DNA from 2 places in the Billgrantia sp. NRB1 genome. Region 1 is predicted to be linked to the other one. Evidence: riboswitches for the same ligand, from Rfam matches in the RefSeq annotation. Region 1 holds a riboswitch; the other holds the start of a gene.
What was found. Region 1 has a riboswitch for thiamine pyrophosphate ahead of thiC (phosphomethylpyrimidine synthase ThiC). Riboswitches for the same ligand answer to the same signal wherever they lie in the genome.
Positions count from the first base shown of each region.

Region 2: linked by a shared signal. The riboswitch ahead of ACZIYR_RS15465 (sodium:solute symporter family transporter) and the one ahead of thiC (phosphomethylpyrimidine synthase ThiC) in region 1 are both predicted to bind thiamine pyrophosphate.

Region 1 covers NZ_CM167783.1:1,136,247-1,139,643, forward strand. The annotation lists gene thiC (phosphomethylpyrimidine synthase ThiC) at 1-1,765, opposite strand, end outside; TPP riboswitch at 1,848-1,959, opposite strand; gene tenA (thiaminase II) at 2,226-2,894, opposite strand; TPP riboswitch at 2,986-3,137, opposite strand; gene ACZIYR_RS05135 (CDP-alcohol phosphatidyltransferase family protein) at 3,204-3,397, opposite strand, start outside.
Region 2 covers NZ_CM167783.1:3,413,315-3,416,711, reverse strand. The annotation lists gene ACZIYR_RS15480 (CoA-acylating methylmalonate-semialdehyde dehydrogenase) at 1-332, shown strand, start outside; gene ACZIYR_RS15475 (peroxidase-related enzyme) at 612-1,199, shown strand; gene ACZIYR_RS15470 (hypothetical protein) at 1,209-1,886, opposite strand; TPP riboswitch at 2,036-2,153, shown strand; gene ACZIYR_RS15465 (sodium:solute symporter family transporter) at 2,143-3,397, shown strand, end outside.

The sequences.
Region 1 (3,397 bases):
GGCTGATCTTCATGGAGCAGAACTTGGGGCCGCACATGGAGCAGAAGTGGGCGACCTTGGCGGAGTCCTTGGGCAGGGTCTCGTCGTGGTACTCCCGTGCGGTGTCCGGGTCGAGGCCGAGGTTGAACTGGTCCTCCCAGCGGAACTCGAAGCGCGCCTTGGACAGGGCGTTGTCGCGGCGCTGGGCGGCCGGATGGCCTTTCGCGAGATCTGCCGCGTGGGCGGCGATCTTGTAGGTGATGATGCCGGTCTTGACGTCGTCCTTGTTGGGCAGGCCCAGGTGCTCCTTGGGCGTCACGTAGCAGAGCATGGCGCAGCCGTACCAGCCGATCATCGCCGCCCCGATGCCGGAGGTGATGTGGTCGTAGCCGGGGGCGATGTCGGTGACCAGCGGCCCGAGGGTGTAGAAGGGCGCCTCGTCGCAGTACTCGAGCTGCTTGTCCATGTTCTCCTTGACGAGATGCATGGGCACGTGGCCGGGGCCCTCGATCATCACCTGGACGTCGTGCTTCCAGGCGATATGGGTCAGCTCGCCCAGGGTCTTGAGCTCGGCCATCTGCGCCTCGTCGTTGGCGTCGGCCACCGAGCCGGGGCGCAGGCCGTCGCCCAGCGAGAAGGCGACATCGTAGCGCTTGCAGATCTCGCAGATCTCCTCGAAGTGCTCGTAGAGGAAGCTCTCCCGGTGGTGATAGAGGCACCACTTGGCCATGATCGAGCCGCCCCGGGAGACGATGCCGGTGACCCGCTTGGCGGTGAGCGGCACATAGCGCAGCAGTACGCCAGCGTGGATGGTGAAGTAGTCCACGCCCTGCTCGGCCTGCTCGATCAGGGTGTCGCGAAACACCTCCCAGGTGAGGTCTTCGGCTACGCCGTTGACCTTCTCCAGGGCTTGGTAGATGGGCACGGTGCCGATGGGCACCGGGGCGTTGCGGATGATCCACTCCCGGGTCTCGTGGATGTTCTGGCCAGTGGAGAGATCCATGATGGTGTCCGAGCCCCAGCGGATGCCCCAGGTCATCTTGTCGACCTCCTCCTCGATGGAGGAGGTCACTGCCGAGTTGCCTAGGTTGCCGTTGATCTTCACCAGGAAGTTGCGGCCGATGATCATCGGCTCCGACTCCGGGTGGTTGATATTGCAGGGGATGATCGCCCGGCCGGCGGCCACTTCGGCGCGCACGAACTCCGGGGTGATCTCCTCGGGCAGGCGGGCGCCGAAGCCCTGGCCGGGATGCTGGTGGCCCAGAATCCGCTCGACCTCCTCCGAGCCTAGCGCCTGGCGGCGCTGATTTTCCCTGATGGCGATAAACTCCATCTCCGGGGTGATGATGCCCTGGCGGGCGTAGTGGAGCTGGGTGACGTTCTTGCCTTCCTTTGCGCGCCTTGGAGAGCGGCTCAGGTCGAAGCGCAGCTGGGCCAGCGTCGGGTCGTTGGCGCGGCGCTTTCCGTACTCGGAGGTGGGGCCGTCGAGGAACTCGGTGTCGCCGCGCGCCTCGATCCAGGCGCGACGCAGTTCGGGCAGGCCGCGGCGCAGGTCGTTGCTGACCTCGGGGTCGGTGTAGGGGCCGGAGGTGTCGTAGACCAGCAGCGGCGGGTTCTGCTCGTCCTCGCCTGAGGTCTTGGTCGGCGACAGCGAGATCTCGCGGAAGGGCACGCGGATATCCGGGCGCGAACCCTCGACGTAGACCTTGCGCGAGCCGGGCAGCGGCTGGATGGCGGCCTCGTCGACCTGGGCGGTCTCGGCGAGGAAGTGGGCGGTCTTGCTCATGGTTGTTCTCCCTTGGGGTTGTCAGGGTCTTGTCAGGGAGGACAGCTGGGAGGACAGGGGCAGGGGGGCGGCATCTGGGCCCCGCTGCATGTCGCTTGATCCCTACGCTGGTCCTAGCCAGTTCAGGTTCAACGGGATCCATGCTTGCCAGCGCATGATCTCAGCCGTTTTCAACGGCACCCCGTCAAGCGTGGTGGTCGATTGCTCAGGGTTATCGCAGATAGCTCCATCGCTTGGGGCTGATCCGGCAACAAGCCTGAGAAGAGGAGGCGCTGTGAATACCTCCCTGTACGCTACCGACGCCATCCATGGCGTAGGACCTCCTCTCTAGCTTGTCCCCGGCGCCCTTCGCTGTCGCCAACTGCGACAGCCTTGGAACAATTGCTTAGGCAAGTTACATCTTGCCTACCGCGTCTGGCGTGACCAGCACCAGAGCGGGTCTTTCTGTGGGGCCAGACCGTCAGTCGCTGCGATCCAGCCCCATCTGCCAGAAGTCGATCTCGAGCCGCGTGGCATCGCGGAAGATGCGGGTCAGCTCCGCGAAGCGCGCCGGCGTGACGTCGGCCAGGCGGCTGTCGAGCCATTCGCGCTCGGCGCGCATGGCGGCCTGGAACTCCTGGCTCTCGTACATGGCGATCCAGGCGTCATAGGGGTTGGCCTCGCCGCGAACGGTGTCGGGCCGGCCATTCAGCCAGTTGGCGATCTCGCCGTAGCCCACCAGGCAGGGGGCCAGGGCCACGTGCAGGTCGAGCAGGTCGCCGCGGTTGCCGGTGTCCAGCACGTAGCGGGTATAGGCCAGGGTCGCCCGGGCCTCGGGGAGCTCGGCGAGCTCCGCCTCCGTGATGCCCCAGTCGCGGCAGTAGCTCACATGCAGGCCCAGCTCCACGTCGACGATCGCCTTGAGCCCCTCGTGAGCCTGGCGCAGGTCGGAAAGCGTCGGGCTCTTGTAGGCGGCCAGGGCGTAGGCCCGGGCGAAGTGGATCAGGAAGAGGTAGTCCTGCTTCAGGTAGTGGCGAAAGGCGTCTTCGGCCAGGGTGCCGGCGCCCAGGGAGCGCACGAAGTCGTGTTCGATGTAGGCACGCCAGTCGTCGTGGATGGCGTCGGTCAGGTCGTCGAAGCGATAGCCCATGGGCGTCTCCGCTGGTCGGTGACGACCCGGTGAGCGCGCAGCGAAGCGGGTGGGGAAGGCGAGGATCGGGGAGGGCGTCGCGGGACACCCAAACGGACCACGGCCTGATTCCCTACGCCGGTTCATGCCGCCTTCCATGTCAAGGAAGGGCTCACCCGGATCAGGTTCCACGGGATCGGCGCTCGGTGTCTCGACACCCTTCGCCATCTCAGCCGGATCTCACCGGCACCCCGTCAAGCGTGAACGCCAGTCTAGCAGGACGGGCCGGGCTTGCCAGCCCCTGCTGAAGTCATTTTGCGGAAATATTTTTCATTTTTTGTTTCGCCACAGCCAGCGCACGTCGATACCGAAGGAGGCCGTCAGCGCCGCCAGTGCCGTGGCCGCCAGCCAGCTGGTGGCCTGTGTCCCCAGGAGCGGCAGCAGGCCCAGCATCAGCGTCACCACCTGCCAGACGCAGACCGCCTTGCGTCGCAGGCTCTCGGGCAGTTCGGCGCCGAGCCAGG
Region 2 (3,397 bases), 1.9 Mb from region 1:
GCGTGGTGACCGTCGACACCCTGGACGAGGCGATCGAGTTCATCAACGCCAACCCCAACGGCAACGGCACCTCCATCTTCACCAACTCCGGCTGGGTGGCGCGTCGCTTCGAGACCGACATCGACGTGGGCCAGGTGGGCATCAACGTGCCGATCCCGGTGCCGGTGGCCTACTTCAGTTTCACCGGCTCGCGCGGCTCGAAGCTGGGCGACCTGGGCCCCAACGGCAAGCAGGCCATCGCCTTCTGGACCCAGACCAAGACCGTCACGGCCCGCTGGTTCGAGCCGGAGAACGTCTCCAGCGGCATCAACAGCACCATCTCGCTGAGCTGATCCTGCCGCTCGGTGGCATCGCGGCCCCGCCTCGCAAGAGGCGGGGCCGCGTGCGTTTCGGTCCATGACTTCCGTGGCAGTCTTTCTGTGGGAGGCCGGCTCTGCCGGCGGTTCGACGCTTCGACGGATGGAGGCCGCAGGTCCCCTGCGGTGGCCGCCAACGGTCAGGCTGGCCGCCATGCCTTTCGGGTACGCCTGAGACGGAAATCGTATGGACAGCATGGTGACGTTGACGTTAACTGGAAGTTTCCAAGAACAATCGTCCAGTCAGGAGCCACCATGACCGCCCCCATCAGCCGCTTTCCGATACCCGAATCCATCGACGACCTGCCCGAGGACATCCGCGACGCCATGCTGGCGGTGCAGGAGAAGGCGGGATTCGTGCCCAACGTCTTTCTCATGCTGGCCCACCGGCCGGCGGAGTTCCGCGCCTTCTTCGCCTACCACGATGCGCTGATGGAGCGGGAATCCGACACCCTGACCAAGGCCGAGAAGGAGATGATCGTGGTGGCCACCAGCGCCCAGAATCGCTGCCTCTACTGCGTGGTGGCCCATGGCGCCCTGGTGCGGATCTACAGCAAGGACCCGCTGCTGGCCGACCAGGTGGCCATCAATCATCGGGTCGCGGGCCTGAGCGAGCGCCACCGGCTGATGCTCGATTTTGCCTTTCATAGCGGGCTGGAGGTGGGCGAGCTGACCGATGACTGGCAGACCCGCCTGATCGACGCGGGGTTCACCCTCGACGACATCTGGGACATCGGCGCCATTGCCGCCTTCTTCGGCATGTCCAACCGCCTGGTCACCCTGGCCGGCACCCCGCCCAACGACGAGTTCTACCTGATGGGCCGAGTGCCGCGGGAGCGGTAGTGCGGGTGATCAGGCCTTGGCGATCGCTTCCTTGAGCAGCTGTAGCGCCGGCGCCAGCTGGCTTTCGTGCAGCACCAGCACGGTCGCGCCGCTTTCTCCCTCGACGGGCGCAACCACGGCGAATTCGCCCTCTTCCAGATGGAACTCGTGGATCTCGCGCGGGCCGTCCGGGGTCTCGCAGTGGATGGAGCGGTAGGTGTCGTCCTCGCCATAGATGAGGCGGTGGTAGACCTTGAAGAAGGTGTAGAGGTACAGCCCTTGGGGAAAGGCGGGCCAGCGGGCGGGGATGGTGCGGGTCTCCTCGTCCAGGGACTGGCCGCCGGCTTCGGCCCGTGCGATGGCCTCATCCAGCGGGGCGGCCAGCAGGGAGGCGGCATCGTAGGGCAGCGGCTGCTGGGCCTGAAAGGCCTGCCGATAGCGCTCGGCCACCTGCTGCATGTCGCCGAGCGAGCCGATGGGGTGATCGCTGTGCTTCAGGTCGGCGGGCTCGAAGCCGCCGTTTTCCCAGCCGTGAATGACTCGCAGCGTCAAGTTGCCGTTCGTCATGGGGGCCAGCACCAGCGCTTGGATGGCGACCCGCAGATGCAGTAGCCGCTCGATGACCGGATTCTCGAAGGCGCTGTAGGGGTCGGCAAAGATGGCGTGCAGGCGGCAGGTGGCGTGTTCCTTGGCTTCACGGTAGGGCATGGGCGTGTCTCGTGTCGGGGCAGGACGGCGGGCATCGGCCGCCAGTATGAGCATTCGCGCCTGCCGATGGAAGGCCACGACGGCTTTACAGTCGGCATCTGAGGGTCGATGATGACGTTCCGGCATAGACCGGGCTCAATCCACGAATATTCTGTCGCCAGGGGAGTCCCGCCAGCTGCTTCGGCACTGGGGGCTGAGAGGGCCAAGCGCCGACCCTGGAACCTGATCCGGTTCATACCGGCGGAGGAAGCGCGACATGCCCTACCTGACGTCTGCCGTGCTCGGCGCGGCGCTCTTGTGCTTTGCATTCCTGGGCCTGCGGGCCCGCCGGGCCGACGGCCTGCTCGATGACTACGTCACCGCCCGCAACTCCCAGGGCGCCCAGGCCATCGGGCTGTCGTTCCTGGCCTCCAGCATGGGGGCCTGGATCCTCTTCGCGCCGCCGGAGATCGGCGCCTTCGTGGGGCCGGTGGCGCTGGCCGGCTACGCCATCGGCTCGTCGTTGCCGTTCCTGGTGCTGGGGCTCTACGGCCCGGCGATCCGCCGCCATCTGCCGAAAGGGCGCAGTATCGGCGAATTCGCCGAGTCCTGCTACGGTGCCGGAGTGCGGCGATGGGTCTCCTTCGTCTCGGTGGCCTACATGGCGATCTTCCTGGCCGCCGAGCTCACCGCCATCGGTGCCATCGCCGCGCTGCTCTCGGACGTGTCCCCGGCGCTGGTGATCCTCGGGGTGGCAGTGGTCACCCTGGTCTACACCACCCTGGGCGGGCTGCGGGCGAGCCTTGCCACCGACCGCTGGCAGGCCTGGCTGCTGCTGGCCTTGCTGCTGGTGGTGGGCGGTGTGGCCTGGTGGTGGCTGCCGCCCATGCCCGCCGGGGCGGTGATGCCATCCATTCCTACCGGTAACGCGCTCTCCGTGGCGCTGACCCTGGTGATCGCCGTCACCGCGGCCAACCTCTTCCACCAGGGCTACTGGCAGCGGGTGTGGGCGGCCGAGGATGACCGCGCCCTGGCCCGCGGGGCCCTGCTGGGCGGGGCAAGCACCCTGCTGGTGGTGATGGCTATCGGCGGCCTGGGTATGCTGGCGGCCATGCATGCGCTCCCCTTGGGTGAGCCGCCGATTCCCTTCTTCGCGCTGCTCTCCGCCGCGCCGGCCTGGCTGGGTGTTCCGGCCCTGGTGCTGGCGGTCACCCTGGTGGCCTCCAGCGTCGATACCCTGCAGAACGCCATCGCCTCCATGGCGGTGGCCAGCTCCGGCCGGCGCGGGCTCTCGGTGCGGGCGGCGCGGCTGGCCACGGTGGCGCTGATGCTGCCGGTGGTGTGGGTGGCCCTGCAGGGCTTCTCGGTGCTGCGTCTCTTCCTGATCGCCGACCTGCTGTGTGCGGCCATCCTGCTGCCGGTGCTGCTGGGCCTGTGGCGGCGCATGTCGCCGCTGGCGGCGGTGGCCGGCGGCGTGGCGGGCCTACTAGGCGCGATCGTGCCTGGCTGGATCAGCCTGGGCAGCCTCTCCG